DNA from 4 places in the Rhizobium sp. WYCCWR 11152 genome. Region 1 is predicted to be linked to each of the others. Evidence: predicted binding sites of a transcription regulator. Region 1 holds the regulator's gene; each other region holds the start of a gene.

Region 1 (4,102 bases):
ATGGCCTCGGACCTGCGTGAAATCATGGGTTCGATCCGCATCGCCGCCGATCTCGAACGCGTCGGCGACCTCGGCAAGAACACCGCCAAGCGCGTCATCGCCGTCCAAAGCACCGGCGTTCCCCGCAAGCTTGCCCGCGGCCTCGAGCATCTGTCCGAGCTGGCGCTCGTCCAGCTCAAGGAAGTGCTCGATGTCTACACCAATCGTTCAGCCGACAAGGCGAATGCGATCCGTGAACGCGACAACGAGATCGACGCGATGTACACCTCGCTGTTCCGCGAACTCCTGACCTACATGATGGAAGATCCGCGCAACATCACCAGCTGCACGCATCTTCTCTTCTGCGCCAAGAACATCGAGCGCATCGGCGACCATGCCACCAACATCGCCGAGACGATCTTTTACATGGCGACAGGCGCGCAGCCGGAAGGTGATCGTCCGAAGGATGACAGCGCCAACACCGTCGGCGCGGTCACCGAATAACCGCCCGCACAGTCAATTGCGTGCGCGCCCGTCCGGGCGCGCAAAGAGGTCGCAGCCAATTTTTGAATTTGCGCAGGATGCACTGCTTAAATCACCCTGGTTTAAGGATCATGCGCGAGGAGACCGACACGCATGATCCCGAGAGTTGCAGTTGTTGAAGACGAGGAAGCCCTCAGCGTGCTTCTTCGCTACAATCTCGAAGCGGAAGGCTTCGAGGTCGATACCATCCTTCGTGGCGATGAAGCCGAAATGCGGCTCCAGGAGCGCACGCCCGATCTTCTCATCCTCGATTGGATGCTGCCCGGCGTTTCCGGCATCGAGCTCTGCCGGCGCCTGCGCATGCGGCCGGAAACCGAGCGCCTGCCGATCATCATGCTGACGGCGCGCGGCGAGGAGAGCGAGCGTGTCCGTGGATTGTCGACGGGCGCCGACGATTATGTCGTCAAGCCCTTCTCGACCCCCGAGCTCGTTGCCCGCGTCAAGGCGATGCTGCGCCGCGCCCGCCCCGAGGTGCTGTCGACGGTGCTGAAATGCGGTGACATCGAGCTCGACCGCGAGACCCATCGCGTCCATCGCAAGACCCGCGAAGTCCGCCTCGGCCCCACCGAATTCCGCCTGCTGGAATTCCTGATGTCGTCGCCGGGCCGGGTCTTCTCCCGCTCGCAGCTGTTGGATGGCGTCTGGGGCCACGATATCTATGTCGACGAGCGCACCGTCGACGTCCATGTCGGCCGCCTGCGCAAGGCGCTGAATTTCTCCAACATGCAGGACGTCATCCGCACCGTCCGCGGCGCCGGTTATTCGATGGAAGCCTGAGGGCTTCCATCTGAGCCTGCTGACAAAGCCCTGGCAAAACCCGCGACGTCATCCTCGGCCTTGTGCCGAGGATCTGCGCTCGCTAAATTAAGTATTTGAAAATAAAGGTTTTACCCTCAAGTCATTGGGGTGATCAGATGCTCGGCACAAGGCCGAGCATAACGGAGGGAAGCCTGAGCTTCCATCCGCGCATAAAAAAACGGGCCAATCGGCCCGCTTTCTGCATTCTAACGATGGTTGCCCGCGCTCAACTGGCCCGCGCTGCTGCCCTGCGGCGTTCGTTCACCGGCTGGTAGGCAAGCTTCTGGTGATAGCCGCAATAGGGCGAATTGTCGGGGGACTCGCAGCCGCAGAAATGGAAGTCGTCCTTCAGCGGATCGCCGACCGGCCATTTGCAGGTGCGCTCGGTTAGTTCCGTCAGGCCGAGGCGGCGCGAAATCGGCACCACCACATTGCCTCGCGGCACGTATTCCATTTCCTCGATCGTTTCGATCTCGATCTCTTCCTTCAGCATCGTCGCGCCCTGCTGGCGGGTGACGGTGCGGGTCGTGATCCGGGAGGCGAAGTTCGGCGCGCGCGGCGCCGATGTATTGCGCTTCGGCGTTCGCGCCGCGGTATTGGTGCCGCCGGCCTTGGCACGGCCGGGAAGGCACAGCCGGTGCACTTTGCCGATGACCGCGTTTCGGCTGACCCCGCCAAGCTGCGCAGCGATCTGGCTGGCGCTCAGTCCTTCGGCCCAAAGTTTCTTGAGTTTCTCGACCCGCTCGTCTGTCCAGTTCATGCCCTGTCTCCACCTTTTGCGTTGGTGATGGCAGAATCCCTCACCGTTGTCCCGGGAGCTCCGAAACAAGAAACGCTTGATCAATTTTGGTGACTAGTTCCGCCGCATGCAGTCTAGTAATTGATCTTTAACCTAGTGTGAGCCTGACTCCGTGACAAGAGTCGCATGAATCCGGATGAATCGAATTCGTAGTTTTCCCCAACTTGCTGCCCCTGCGTGTCATTTCTGCAATAATGCCTGTTGAAGACTGAAAATGCCGCTGTACACCTGTGCTGCATACGCTAAGGGCGCCGTTTTATTGACATTGCAGCGCGAAAAGGAAATAGTGCCACTCGCCGCCGCAAGGCGGCATTTTTGATTTTTCGGGCCTGGTTTCCTTAGCCGGAGTCATTGCCCGGCAACTTTGATGGAGATCGCGCCATGGCTGAAGCCGCGCCGCTTTATGACACCTATTCTCGTGCCCCGCTGCGGTTCGAGCGAGGCGAGGGCGTATGGCTGATCACCGAAACTGGCGAGCGATATCTCGATTTCGGCGCCGGCGTTGCCGTCACCTCCGTCGGCCACAGCAATCCGCATGTGGTCGGCGCGCTGAAGGAGCAGGCCGACAAGGTCTGGCACCTGTCGAACATCTATGAGATCCCCGGCCAGGAGCGCCTGGCAAAACGGCTGACGGACGCCACCTTCGCCGATAAGGTGTTCTTCACCAATTCGGGCGCCGAGGCGCTCGAATGCGCGATCAAGACGGCGCGCCGCTATCAGTTTTCCAAGGGCCATCCCGAGCGCTTCCATATCATCACCTTCGAAGGCGCCTTCCACGGACGGACGCTGGCGACGATCGCTGCCGGCGGCCAGGAAAAATATCTCGAAGGTTTCGGCCCCAAGGCGCCGGGTTTCGATCAGGTGGCTTTCGGCGATATCGAAGCGGTCCGCGCCGCGATCACCGAGGCGACGGCCGCCATCCTCATCGAGCCGGTGCAGGGCGAGGGCGGCGTCCGTCCTGCCACGCCTGAGTTCATGAAGGCGCTTCGCCAGCTCTGCGACGACAACGGCCTGCTGTTGATCCTCGACGAGGTCCAGACCGGCGTCGGCCGCACCGGCAAGCTCTTCGCTCATGAATGGTCGGGCGTCACCCCCGACATCATGGCTGTTGCCAAGGGCATCGGCGGCGGTTTCCCGCTCGGCGCCTGTCTTGCCACATCAGAGGCCGCCTCCGGCATGAAGGCCGGCACGCATGGCTCGACCTATGGCGGCAATCCGCTTGCCATGGCCGTCGGCAGCGCCGTGCTCGACATCATTCTTGCCGATGGCTTCCTCCAGCAGGTGCGCGACGTCGCACTTGTCTTCCGGCAGGGCCTCGCCTCGCTGAAGGATCGTTATCCCGATGTGATCGAGGATATCAGGGGCGAGGGCCTTTTGCTCGGCATCAAGGCTGCCGTTCCCTCAGCCGAACTGCTGCAGGCGATCCGCGCCGCCCATCTGCTCGGCGTGCCCGCCGGCGATAATGTCATCCGCCTTCTTCCGCCGCTCGTGGTCACCGCCGAGGAAGCCCGCGAGGGCCTTGCCCGCGTCGAGCGCGCCGCCGAGAGCATCCGCGCTTCCAAGATCAAGAAGACGGCTTGAAGAAATTGCCGCCTTCGGGCGCAGCACAGGTAAGAAGACGATATGAGCCCAAAACACTTCCTCGATCTTTCGGCAGTCACATCAGCCGATCTCAGAACCATCATGAACGATGCGCTTTCCCGCAAGCAGGCCTTCAAGGCAGGCACGGGCGACAAGCCGCTCGCCGGCAAGATGCTGGCGATGATCTTCGAGAAGCCGTCGACGCGCACCCGTGTCTCCTTCGACGTCGGCATGCGCCAGCTCGGCGGCGAAACGCTGTTCCTGTCCGGCACCGAGATGCAGCTTGGCCGCGCCGAGACGATCGGCGACACCGCCAAGGTGCTGTCGCGCTATGTCGATGCGATCATGATCCGCACGACCGACCATAACCGGATGCTGGAGCTTGCCGAGCACGCGACCGTG
Region 2 (4,102 bases), on a different contig from region 1:
TTTTTGTGGCTTTTGGCCGTGCAAGCCTTGGAATATACAAATGCCATGAACATTGCGACCCCCATCCAAGCCAAATCAGAAAAGCCGGACAACAGGGTGGGCCACACGGCCTGTCCGCATGACTGTCCCTCCACCTGCGCGCTGGAGGTCGAGATATCGGAGGATGGCCGCATCGGCCGTGTGCGCGGCGCGGGCGACCATTCCTACACGTCGGGCGTCATCTGCGCCAAGGTCGCCCGTTATGCCGAGCGGCTCTACCATCCCGACCGCCTGATGCATCCGCTACGCCGCGCCGGCGCCAAGGGGGCAGGGCAGTGGCAGCAGATTTCCTGGGACGATGCGCTGGATGAGATCGCCGAAGCCTTTGTGAAGTCCGAGGCAAGGGACGGCAGCGAGGCGATCTGGCCCTATTTCTACGCCGGCACCATGGGCTGGGTGCAGCGCGATTCCATCGATCGCTTGCGTCATGCCAAGCGCTACTCCGGCTTCTTCTCCTCGATCTGCACCAACCCCGCCTGGACCGGCTTCACCATGGCGACCGGCACGCTGCGCGGTCCCGATCCGCGCGAGATGGGCCGCACCGATTGCGTCGTCATCTGGGGCACCAACGCGGTGTCGACCCAGGTCAATGTGATGACCCACGCCATCAGGTCGCGCAAGGAGCGCGGCGCGAAGATCGTCGTCATAGATATTTACGACAATCCGACGATGAAGCAGGCCGACATGGCGCTGATCGTCAGGCCGGGTACCGACGCCGCACTCGCTTGCGCCGTCATGCACATCGCCTTCCGCGACGGTTACGCCGACCGCGCGTACATGGCGAGATACGCCGATGATCCCGAGGGTCTCGAAGCGCATCTGAAAACGAAGACGCCGCAATGGGCCGCTGCCATCACCGGCCTTTCGGTCGAGGAGATCGAAGCCTTCGCCAGCCTCGTCGGCACGACGAAGAAGACCTTCTTCCGCCTGGGTTACGGCTTCACCCGCCAGCGCAACGGCGCGGTCGCCATGCATGCGGCCGCCTCGATCGCCACCGTTCTCGGCTCCTGGCAATATGAGGGCGGCGGCGCCTTCCATTCGAACAGCGATATCTTCCGCATGAACGGCGCGGAACTGACCGGCCGGTCGATGAAGGATGCCGATATCCGCATGCTTGACCAGTCGCAGATCGGCCGCGTGCTGACCGGCGATGCCGTGGCGCTGCGCCACCGCGGTCCGGTGACGGCTATGCTGATCCAGAACACCAATCCCGCAAACATCGCCCCCGAGCAGCGCCTCGTCAGACGCGGCTTTGCCCGCAACGACCTCTTCGTCGCCGTGCATGAGCAGTTCATGACCGAAACGGCCGAGATCGCCGATATCGTCATCCCGGCAACGATGTTCGTCGAACATGACGACATCTACCGCGCCGGCGGCCAGAACCATATCCTGCTGGGGCCGAAGCTGGTCGAACCGCCGCCGACCGTGCGCACCAATCTCTTCGTCATCGAGGAGCTTGCCAAACGCCTCGGCGTCGCCGATCGCCCCGGCTTCGGCTTCACCGCCCGAGAGATGGTCGACCGCATCCTCGAATCGAGCGGCCTGCCGGGCTACGACCATTTCCTCGAACATAAATGGTTCGATCGCCAGCCTGCTTTCGAGGAAGCGCATTACCTAAACGGCTTTGCCCATCCGGATGGCAAGTTCCATTTCCGCCCGGACTGGATCAATCAGCCGGCGCCGAATAAGCCGCCAGCGGCGATCGGCGCGCTTGGGCCGCACGCCGCGCTTCCGGCCTTCCCCGATCAGGTCGATGTCATCGAAGTCGCCGATTCCGAGCATCCCTTCCGGCTCGCCACGTCGCCGGCGCGCAACTTCCTGAATTCGAGCTTTTCCGAGACCAAGACCTCCCGCCAGAAGGAAGGCCGCCCCGAGGTGATGATCAATCCGGCCGACGCCGAAGCCAACGGAATCGTCCATGGCGATCTTGTCCGAATCGGCAACAGCCGCGGCGATCTGCGCATCCACGCCCGTATCACTACCGAAGTGAAGTCAGGCGTGCTGATTGCCGAGGGCCTCTGGCCGAACAAGGCGCATGTTGACGGCGAGGGCATCAACGTCTTGACCGGCGCCGACCCTGTCGCGCCTTATGGCGGGGCGGCCGTCCATGACAACAAGGTCTGGCTTCGCAGGGACGCAGCATGATGCAGCCGAAATCACGCGTGAAGATCGTCAGCGAAGAAACACTGTCGAATGGGTGGACGCGGCTGAGCAGCTACCTCCTCGACTATATCGACCGCAAGGGCGCAACCCAACGGTTGAAGCGGGAGGTCTACCACCGCACGCCGGCCGCCTGCATCCTGCTTTATGATCCCAAGCGCGACCTCGTCGTTCTCGTCCGCCAATTCCGCCTCGCCGTTCATCTCAACGGCGATGCCGCCTGGATAATCGAGGTGCCGGCCGGCCTTCTCGACGATGACCATCCCGAAGCGGCGATCCGTCGCGAGGCGATGGAGGAGACCGGCTATCGCCTGCGCGATGCGCGCTTCCTGTTCAGATCCTATACATCGCCGGGTGCCGTCACCGAGGTCGTGCATTTCTTCGCAGCCCTCGTCGACATCGCCGACCGCGTGGCCGAAGGCGGTGGCCTGGACGAGGAACACGAGGATATCGAAGTCCTTGAGATCCCGCTCGACGAGGCGGCAGCGATGATCGAAACCGGCGAGATCTTCGACGTCAAAACGATCGTGCTTCTGCAATGGGCCATGTTGAATAGGGCAAGGCTGACGGCCTGAATCTGCGGGGCGACCGCATCGGATCATTTCCAAAGCGCAAGTTTCCGCTTTAAGGTGATACGGCGCAAAATTTCATACGACTGTCACGAAGCGGTTCTATCCGCTGCGGTCTGTCAATCATCGAATGCGGTCAGGAGAAAGCCCATGTGGCTCAGCAATTTCACCCTCGTTCTCCCAAACGAGGTGGTGAGTGAAGGTTCCGTGCGTGTTGAGGGTGGCGCCATCGCCGAGATCAGGCCGGAGCCGGTCGCCGGCGCTGCCATCGATGGCGGCGGGCGGCTGCTGATGCCGGGATTCGTCGATCTCCACGGCGACATGATCGAGCGCGAGATCGCCCCACGGCCGAACGCGACGATGCCGATCGATTTCGGTATCCACGAACTCGACAAGAAGCTTGCCGCCGCCGGTGTCACCACGGCGTTTGCCGCCGTCTCCTTTGCGACCGAAAGCGTCTACGGCCACGTCCGTTCGCTGGAGACGACATCAGCGGTGATCGAGGGCATCAATCGCCTGCGCGACGATCTGCTGATCGACCACCGCGTCCACGCCCGCTACGAAATCACCAATGTTGGTGCAGCTCCTGCGCTCGAGCGCCTGCTGAATGCCGATCAGATCGACATGGTCTCGCTCACCGACCACACGCCGGGCCAGGGACAGTACAACAACCTGCAGAGCTACATCCTCAGCATTTCCGAGCGCCGCGCCATCTCCGAGGAAATGGCGGCGGAGATCGTTGCCAAGCGCATCGCCATGCGCAGCAATCCAGACATCGAGGCCAAGCTGAAGGAGATTGTCGCGCTGTCGCTGAAGCACAAGCTGTCGCTTGCCTCGCATGACGATGACAGCGCCGAAAAAGTCGCCGAGATGCACGATCTCGGCGTCACCATCAGCGAGTTTCCGGTCACTGCACCTGCGGCGGAGGAGGCGCGCCGTCGCGGCCTCTGGACGTTGATGGGCGCGCCGAACGCGCTGCGCGGCCAGTCGATGTCGGGCAATCTCAGCGCGCTCGATGCTGCAAGGGCCGGATTGCTGAGCATCATCGCCGCCGATTATCATCCGGCTGCCTTCGTGCCCGGCATCTTCAAGCTTGCCGACATGGTGGAAGGCGGCCTGCCGGCAGGCGTCGCCATGGCGACCGGCAATGCGGCCCGTTCCGCCGGTCTGTCGGATCGTGGCGAGATCGCCATCGGCCAACGCGCCGATCTGGTCGTGGTCGAGCCGGGTGATATCAATCGCATCCGCGCCACCTTCCGCGCCGGCCGCTTCGTCTACAGCGACGGCACGCTGCATCCGTTGCGGGCGCTGGCGGCTTAAGCGCGGTCGCCGAT
Region 3 (4,102 bases), on a different contig from region 1:
TTCCTTCAACTGCGCCGGGACGACCAGGAAGACGTCGCGCATGACCGAGGAGACGAAGGGGATAATCATGATCGCCAGCACGATGCCTGACGTCAGCATGCCGATGCCGAGCGGGGCGCCGGTGAACAATGCGCCGATTATCGGGATCGGGCCTAGCCAGTCGATCAGCACCGGCTGAACGTAGTCCGACATGAAGGGAGCAAACGTGAAGAGACCCCACATGCCGTAGATGATCGAGGGAATACCGGCGAGAAGCTCGATGGCGCCGCCGATCGGACCGCGAATGGAGCGCGGCGCAACTTCGGTAATGAAAACGGCGATACCGAGGCTCACGGGAACGCCGATGATCATGGCGAGCGCCGAGGTGACCAGCGTGCCGTAAATCGGCACAAGGCCCGAGAACCGCTGGGCAACCGGATCCCATTCCATGCCGGTCAGGAAGCCAAAGCCGAAGGTCCGGAACGCGAGAAACCCGTCCCAGACCATGGAGAACGCCGCTGCGAACAGTGCGACCAGAACAAACAGGCCGCAGCCCAAAACTATCCAATAAAAAATACGATCGCCTGCCGCGCCGTCGCGGCGCTTGACGCCCGCGGTTGTGGCGGGCAGCGATGCCATTGCTTCGCTCATATCCGTCCGCTCTGCTGCTTTGAGGATGTCAAAGGATTCGGGGCGGAAAGCTTGGCTTGCCGCCCCGGCCGCAGTTTCGTCAGGATCAGCCCTTGAAGGAGGCCGTCCAGTAATCTTCGATCTGCTTCACCAGAGTTTCCGGAAGCGGAACGTAGTCGAGCGAGGAAGCTTCCTTCTGGCCGTTTTCGAGCGCCCATTTGAAGAAGGCGAAGGCGGCCTTGGAGCGCGCCGCATCCTTCGGCTCCTTGTACATGATCGCCCAGGTCGTGGCAGTCACCGGCCAGGCCTTTTCGCCCGGAGCATTGGTCATGATCAGGTAGAAGTCCTGAGCCTTGGTCCATTCGGCGCTCGCAGCTGCAGCCGAGAAGCTTTCGGCATTCGGCTTCGGATACTGGCCTGCGGCGTTCTGGATCAGCACGTAAGGCAGCTTGTTCTGCAGGGCGTAGGCGTATTCGACATAACCGATCGAATCCTTGACGCGGGTGACGTATGCGGCAACGCCCTCATTGCCCTTGCCGCCGATGCCGACCGGCCAGTTGACGGCCGTGCCTTCGCCGACCTTGCTCTTCCAGTCTTCGTTGACCTTGGAGAAGTAGTTGGTCCAGTTGAAGGAGGTGCCCGAACCGTCCGAACGGTGGACGACGGCGATCTGGCTGTCGGGCAGTTTCAAACCGCGGTTCAGATCGGCGATGGCCTTGTCGTTCCACTTGGTGACGTTGCCGAGGTAGATGTCGGCGAGAACCTTGCCCGTGAGCTTCAGTTCGCCCGACTTGATGCCCTTGACGTTGATGACGGGCACGATGCCGCCGACGACGAGCGGGAACTGACCGAAGCCGCCAGTCGTCAGGTCTTCCGGCTTCATCGGGGCGTCGGACGCGCCGAAGTCAACCGTTGCAGCCTTGATCTGGGCGATGCCGCCGCCCGAACCGATCGACTGGTAGTTCAGCTTGTCGCCGGTCTGCTTGTTGTAGTCCGCAGACCACTTGGACAGGACGGGGTAGACGAAGGTGGAGCCGGCGCCGGTGATATCGGCGGCGGAGGCCGAAACCGCCAGCGCGGCGACCAGGCCCGCACCGAGGCAGGCCGAAAGAAGTTTCTTGGTGAGCATATGAGCGCTTCCCTAATGGATTTGAAAAACAATGAGGCCAGCGCCATGGAGGGGGTGTCCATTGTCGGGGCGCTGAAATTCTCGTCACATCAGGCGGGCTAGGCGCGTTTTATTACAGTTTGATGACGGTTTTTGACCGCCGAAACCGAATGCAGGGCCGTGCGTCAAACGCGGCAGTTACGGCCTTTCGATTGAATCGCGGATTTAACAAAGCCTTAGCAAAAACATTGGGATAGATTGACGCATGGCTGTGGTGGATTGCCGCAGCGATGCCTGCAAATGTCGTTTTCAGGATTTCGAAATACCGGGCGGCTCGTGGCCGATACCGAATTCGTGCGATGGCCTTTACGAGATCACGCGGCCGACTCTTCTCGCAGCCTGCTGGATATGTCGCATGCCGACATGGGTTTTCCGAGCATATACCCTTGAAGCTGGTCGCAGCCGGCGTCTCGCAAGATCGCCGCCTGACGGGTATTCTCAATACCTTCGGCGGTCACGGGTATCTGCAGAGCAGTCGCCAGGGAGATGGTTGCCCGAAGAATATCGGCGCCATTTGCGGTTACATCGAGAGCGGACACGAGCGAGCGGTCGATCTTCATGCGATCAAACCCAAACTGCCGCAATGCACCGATGCTGGCGTAGCCGCAGCCAAAATCATCAAGAGCAAACTTTATGCCGACGCGCTTGAGTTGGTCTATCGACCGACGGGCCTGATCCGGATTTGTCATCAGAACGCCTTCGGTGATTTCCAGTGTCAGGCGGTTTGGATCGAAATCCAACTCCTGCAGGATCGCGATCACCTGGGCAGCAAATTCCGGATTGCAGAGCTGGATCGGCGAAACGTTCACCGACAAAGTCAGACCGGGCCAGCTCTTGGCATGCCCGATCGACGTTCTCAGCATATGGACGCCAAGGGCATCGATGAGGCCACACCTTTCAGCAAGCGGGATGAATATTTCCGGGCTGACGTTTCCCGTTGCAGTTTTCCAGCGCGCCAGTGCTTCAAGACCGGTGACAGCGCCGGTCGAAGCAGAGACGAGAGGCTGGAAAACAGCTTCGATTGCGCCGCTGCCGATGGCGTTTTTCAAGAGACCTTCCAGCTCGGCGACCCGTATGCGTTCCCGGTCCAGTTCGGGATCGTATTCAACCGCCTGACCTTTACCATTTGCCTTGGCTCGATAGAGGGCCATGTCGGCTCTGCGAAGAAGCTCCAAAGGCGATATGTCTCCATCGTGCGCCGCAGCTCCGATGCTTGCGCCAACTTCGATCGTTCGCCCGTCAATTTTGAAGGGCTCGGCAAACAGCGCCAGAATCGCCTCTTCCATCTCTTCGCGTGCAGTGGCTCCAACGTGCACCAACGCGAATTCGTCGCCTCCCAGCCGGGCCGCGGCTAGGACTTCGGGATGACTGGTCATCAGCGCGTTCGAGACGATCCGGATCAAATCATCCCCAACCGCATGCCCCCAAGCATCGTTGACCGCCTTGAAGCCGTCGAGATCAACCAAGTAAAGCCGCGGTGACGAAGGTTCCGGGCTCTCCAGATCCTCCAGCAGGCGGAGAAGACCCTGTCTGTTCAACAAGCCACTCAAGCTGTCATGGCTCGCTTCGAAGCGAGCTGTTTGCGCCAGTTGGCGCAGGCGCCGCGCTTCGGATGCGCCAACCAACAGAACGCCGATCAAGAATAGCGAAAGAACGACGGTAGAAGCTGCAAGATAAGGATAGACCTGCTGAAACACGGCACTTCCGGGCGCTTTGCTCGGCCAAACGAGGTAGCCGATCACGCCTCCCTTGATGTCGGTGATCGGCGTGTTCAGGAATCCCGGCTTGGGCGTCGTCTCAAGGCTCAGCCCCTCGAGTTCATGTTCGTTGGAGAGAGTGTCGAGTACCTCCGACGTAAAGGCCTTGTAGAAACTCAGCACGCTGAACTTCGGAACCTCGGCGGCGGCCTCGAACGGCTGGATCGCCTGCGAGGCGATGAGTGCCATACCGCTTTCGGTCTTGATGAAATTGACCACCGGCGCCTTGGCCGGAGCTGCAGCCGCATTGATCTGCTGATAAAAGGCTTCCCCGAAAAACGTGCCCGGCTGGAAGGGCTTGCCTTTGGCGTAGGCCGAGACGATCGAAGACCCGTCAGGGCCGGTCACGATCGCGCCGTCATAAAGCGCATAATCCTCGCTGGTTTTTCCCCAATTCTCATAGGCCCAATCCGCAGCGGTCGGAGATGAGACAGCACTGTAGGCATCGTCCCATATGGCATTGTCCGTCGTTGTCCCGCTCAAGCGAGCCACAAAGGCTGCGACCGCCGCGCGGGCGGCGCGACTGGCCCTGGCATCGTCGATCTCGTTCGCCGACCGGGTCATCGTG
Region 4 (4,102 bases), on a different contig from region 1:
GGCAAGGATCTCAGGCGTCGTCGTCACGGCGTCCTTGCCGGTGCGCAGCACGAGAACATCGGGGTTGGAAAGGATGCCGAGGCCAGCACCCTTGTCGCGCTCGACCCTGGCATCGGTCCCCTTGCCGGAATAGACATATTCCCGCATGCCGAGGAAAGTGAAATTCTCATCGCGCAGCCAGGTCAGGAAAGCGACGGCTTCGTCGCGATCGGCCTTCTTCCGGCTGGCGCCGTTGGCCGCAAGCTCGGCGATCACTCCGTCGATCTTGGAAAGCATCGGCTTCCAGTCGAAAACCGACAGGCGGACCTGTTCGAGGACTTTTTCGATGCGTTTGACGAGATCGGCGGCCTGGGCGGAATTGAGGGGCGCTATATGAAGCTGGATATGGCTGACGCGGTTGGCCGGATCGCTCGGGTGATCTGCGGAATACGTCGTCAGCGCCTTGCCCTTTTCCATGACAAGGATGGGATGCACGGCCATGAACAGGTCGCGGTAGGTGCTCGTCACTTCGCCCATGACCGATTCAAACAGAAAAGGCATGTTCTGGTCGGTGACTGAAAGCACCGAGACGGCGATGCCATCAGGCGTCACATCGGCAATCGTGTCGATGCCGACGCGGGGCGCCTTGCCGTTCCAGGCAGCAAGTTCCTTTGCCGAATGCACCGCGGAGAGCGCCAGCATTTCCGGTGTATAGAGTTCGAGATCGTCATTGCTTGCCCGGCCGAAGAGAATTTCCGGATCGAGATGCGCCTCGCCTGTCGCCTTGGCGATCTTGCGCGCGCTTTCGATCTGCTTTTCCCGTTTCGGATTGTTTCTGGCAGCCATGGATCGCCTCCCTCAATGTCTGATTTTTTGCAAGCTAGCAGAAGATTCTTCGAAAAAATCTCTAAAAGAGCGGTCCGAAGGATTGTTTTGACGCTTTTTTGGCGCGGGAAACGAGAAATTGTAAGAGATTTTCCGCTTTCTTCGCCAAGCGAAAGCGAAAGTCCCGTCTTCCGGTTTTTCGTTCCGCCGAACATTTCCACGCCCGCATGAAGAATGGTTGACAGCGTGGCGTCAAAAAGATCATCAAACGCGGTCATCATTCGGATCTTGGATATCATGTCGGAAAATGCAGCGGGCGCAGTCATCGTCATTTCCAGCCATGTGGTGCGGGGCTCGGTCGGAAACCGGGCAGCCGTCTTTGCGCTGGAGACGCTCGGTCATCCGGTCTGGGCCTTGCCGACCATCGTGCTGCCCTGGCATCCCGGCCACGGCCGCTCGACGCGGCTGACTTTTGCGGAAACGGATTTCGACGCGGCGATCGACGATCTGATCCGTGCGCCCTGGATCGGCGAAGTCAAGGCGGTGCTCTCGGGCTATTTTGGCAATGCCGCCCAGGCGCGCTCCGTCGCCCGGCTGATCGGTGCGCTGAGGCAAAACAATCCCGAGCTGCTCTATGTCTGCGATCCCGTCATGGGCGATCTCGGCGGCCTTTACGTGCCGGAAGCGACCGCTGAGGCCATTCGCGACCATCTCATTCCGCTCGCCTCGCTCGCAACGCCGAACCGCTACGAGCTCGCATGGCTTTCGGGGGCAGCCCTCGAAGACAACAGCGCGATCATGGAGGCGGCGCTCGCGCTCGGACCATCGCGCATGCTCGTCACTTCGGCGGTGCCGATGATGGCGGGTGGTACCGGCAATCTCTATCTTTCCGGCCGTCACGCCCTTCTTGCCGAGCATCGTGTTGTCGAGAACCCGCCGAATGGTCTCGGCGACCTCATCGCCGCCGTCTTCCTGTCGCGCCTGCTCTCCGGGATCGAGGACGAAAAGGCACTGCAGCTTGCCACCGCCAGCGTCTTCGAGGTGCTTGCGCGTGCCGTCAAGCGCGGCAGCAACGAGTTGATGCTGGCAAGCGATGCTTCCAGTCTTTCGACGCCGATGGCCATGGTGCAGATGCGCCGCCTCGTGCACCCGGCGCAGCGGCGGAAAAAATGACGCATCTGCCGATATGCTCATTTTGCAGTGCAGCAGTTGATCTTGTCTTCGGCGCGCGCTAATCCAGAAGCATGCAGCGTTTTCCAAATCCCCTTCTGGACGGCTATCGCAACTTTATGAACGGGCGTTATGCCGACGCCCGCGACAGGTATCGGCAGCTTGCCGAAAACGGTCAGAGTCCCCATACGCTTGTCATTGCCTGTTCGGACTCTCGCGCGGCACCCGAGCTGATCTTCGATGCCGGCCCGGGCGAGCTCTTCGTCATCCGCAACGTCGCCAACATGGTGCCGCCTTACGAGCCGGACGGTCATTTTCATTCGACCTCGGCCGCACTCGAATTTGCCGTGCAGGTGCTGAAGGTCTCGGATATCGTCGTCATGGGCCACGGCCGCTGCGGCGGCATCCGCTCAGCACTCGATCCGAATGCCGAGCCATTGTCGCCCGGCGATTTCATCGGCCGCTGGATGTCGCTGGTCAAACCCGCCGCCGAACAGATCCAGAGCAACGACGTGATGACAGCGGCCGAGCGGCAGACGGCGCTGGAGCGTGTCTCCATCCGCAATTCGATCAACAATCTCAGAAGCTTTCCCGACATCAAGGCGCTCGAGGAAGCGGGAAAGATTCATCTCCACGGTGCCTGGTTCGACATTTCGACCGGTGAACTCTGGGTCATGGACGCCGAGACACGCGACTTCATTCGTCCCGAAATCTAGGGACATGCCAGTTTATCAGTTTTTTAAGGATTGTTGTTAAGCTCGCCGTCAATTGGTCGCGCACGACCGACGTTTTGATCACCGTGGCGATTGGCGATGAAGTTCGAAACCATCAAAAGGGTTATCCTGGCCGCCATCATGCTGCCCTTCGTCTTCATGCTCATTGAAGGCGTCGTCGTCATACGTTCTTCGGTCAATCAATACTGGAACCTCGAAAAGGACCGGCAGTTCGCCGATGTGCTTGCCCGTGGCGGGTCGATCGCCGCAACGGAGATTCTGACTGAGATCGGCGCCACCCGCCGCTACCTCGCAGACCCCAGCAGCAGGACTGCCATCGACATGCAGCAAAGCCGGGTGACGCTCGATCGCGAACGCCACGCTTTTTATGCCAGCCTGCCCTCCCGCGATGCGCTCGACGAGGGGCTCGTCGGCGAATTATCGATTCTCAGCCTTGCCTACAGCCGCATCGTCGCGGCGCGCAGCGCCGTAGACCAGGGGCGTTATACCGGCAGTGATCCCGGTTCCATCTACTGGTATGCGGCTCTCAAGCAGCTTGCCGTCGTCGATGCGCTTTCGCCGCTGATCAGCGATCCGGTGCTGCTTGAGAAATCCAACCAGCTGATGGGTATCCTGCTGACCTATTACGGCGAAAGGCTGATCACCGGGATCGGCACCCGTTATCTCAACCAAGGGGCTTCCGCCAGATTGCCGGTGGAGCTTTTCGTACAGGGCAAGGTCATGCTCGGCGAGGGCATGGATCACATGGTTTTCCATTCCTCCGCGCCGGTCGTGCGCCACATCGTTGCTTATCTCGGCCGCAGCAGCCAGGTAAAGGCGAATGCGATCACCGATGCCATTCTCGCCGGATCGCGGCCGACACGCGCCGTGCATGACGTCTGGGCCGCCGCGCAGAGCGAGCGCATGACCTTCCTGCAGCAGAAGATGATCGAGGCCGCAAAGGATATTCATGAGACCGGCGAAAGCCTTTCGACGCGCTCGCACATACACCTGACACGGATCCTGGCGCTGTGTGCCGGCCTGCTGATACTCGCCACATTGGTGCTGCTGCTGGCGGCAAAGGGCCTGCGCCTGATCGACCGGCTGACCCAGGATCGGGAGACGCTGGTGGGCGAGTTGCGCAGCGCCGCCCAGACCGATCTTCTGACCGGCCTTTACAACAGGCGCGGCTTCGAGGTCGCCGCATCCGCACTTCTCACACAGGCCGAGCACGGATCACGCTGGATTTCCGTCGTGCTGTTCGACCTCGATCATTTCAAGAAGATCAACGACCTTCACGGGCATGACGCCGGCGATGCCGTGCTCCGGCATGTCGCGGGCGTCGCGCGTGAGAATTTTCGTTCCTTCGATCTCTTGGTGCGCCATGGCGGCGAGGAGTTCCTGGCGCTTCTGCC

What was found. Region 1 encodes PhoB, which activates phosphate uptake and scavenging genes when phosphate is short. Its sites were predicted from a motif close to TGTCATNNANCTGTCAT; they were not measured.
Region 2: the regulator PhoB is predicted to act here: its motif matches at 2,845-2,861, upstream of G9X67_RS19130 (alpha-D-ribose 1-methylphosphonate 5-triphosphate diphosphatase).
Region 3: the regulator PhoB is predicted to act here: its motif matches at 1,850-1,866, upstream of pstS (phosphate ABC transporter substrate-binding protein PstS).
Region 4: the regulator PhoB is predicted to act here: its motif matches at 1,032-1,048, upstream of G9X67_RS29455 (NAD-glutamate dehydrogenase).

The regions. Positions count from the first base shown of each region.
Region 1 is NZ_JABFCP010000011.1:273,525-277,626, reverse strand. It holds gene phoU (phosphate signaling complex protein PhoU) at 1-483, shown strand, start outside; gene phoB (phosphate regulon transcriptional regulator PhoB) at 616-1,299, shown strand; gene G9X67_RS22875 (GcrA family cell cycle regulator) at 1,547-2,080, opposite strand; gene G9X67_RS22870 (aspartate aminotransferase family protein) at 2,501-3,700, shown strand; gene argF (ornithine carbamoyltransferase) at 3,743-4,102, shown strand, end outside.
Region 2 is NZ_JABFCP010000009.1:786,579-790,680, forward strand. It holds gene G9X67_RS19120 (molybdopterin oxidoreductase family protein) at 1-2,184, shown strand, start outside; gene G9X67_RS19125 (NUDIX domain-containing protein) at 2,181-2,774, shown strand; gene G9X67_RS19130 (alpha-D-ribose 1-methylphosphonate 5-triphosphate diphosphatase) at 2,919-4,088, shown strand; gene purN (phosphoribosylglycinamide formyltransferase) at 4,085-4,102, opposite strand, start outside.
Region 3 is NZ_JABFCP010000009.1:895,152-899,253, reverse strand. It holds gene pstC (phosphate ABC transporter permease subunit PstC) at 1-630, opposite strand, end outside; gene pstS (phosphate ABC transporter substrate-binding protein PstS) at 716-1,738, opposite strand; gene G9X67_RS19640 (EAL domain-containing protein) at 2,092-4,102, opposite strand, start outside.
Region 4 is NZ_JABFCP010000020.1:422,575-426,676, reverse strand. It holds gene G9X67_RS29455 (NAD-glutamate dehydrogenase) at 1-825, opposite strand, end outside; gene pdxY (pyridoxal kinase PdxY) at 1,102-1,977, shown strand; gene G9X67_RS29445 (carbonic anhydrase) at 2,049-2,690, shown strand; gene G9X67_RS29440 (GGDEF domain-containing protein) at 2,787-4,102, shown strand, end outside.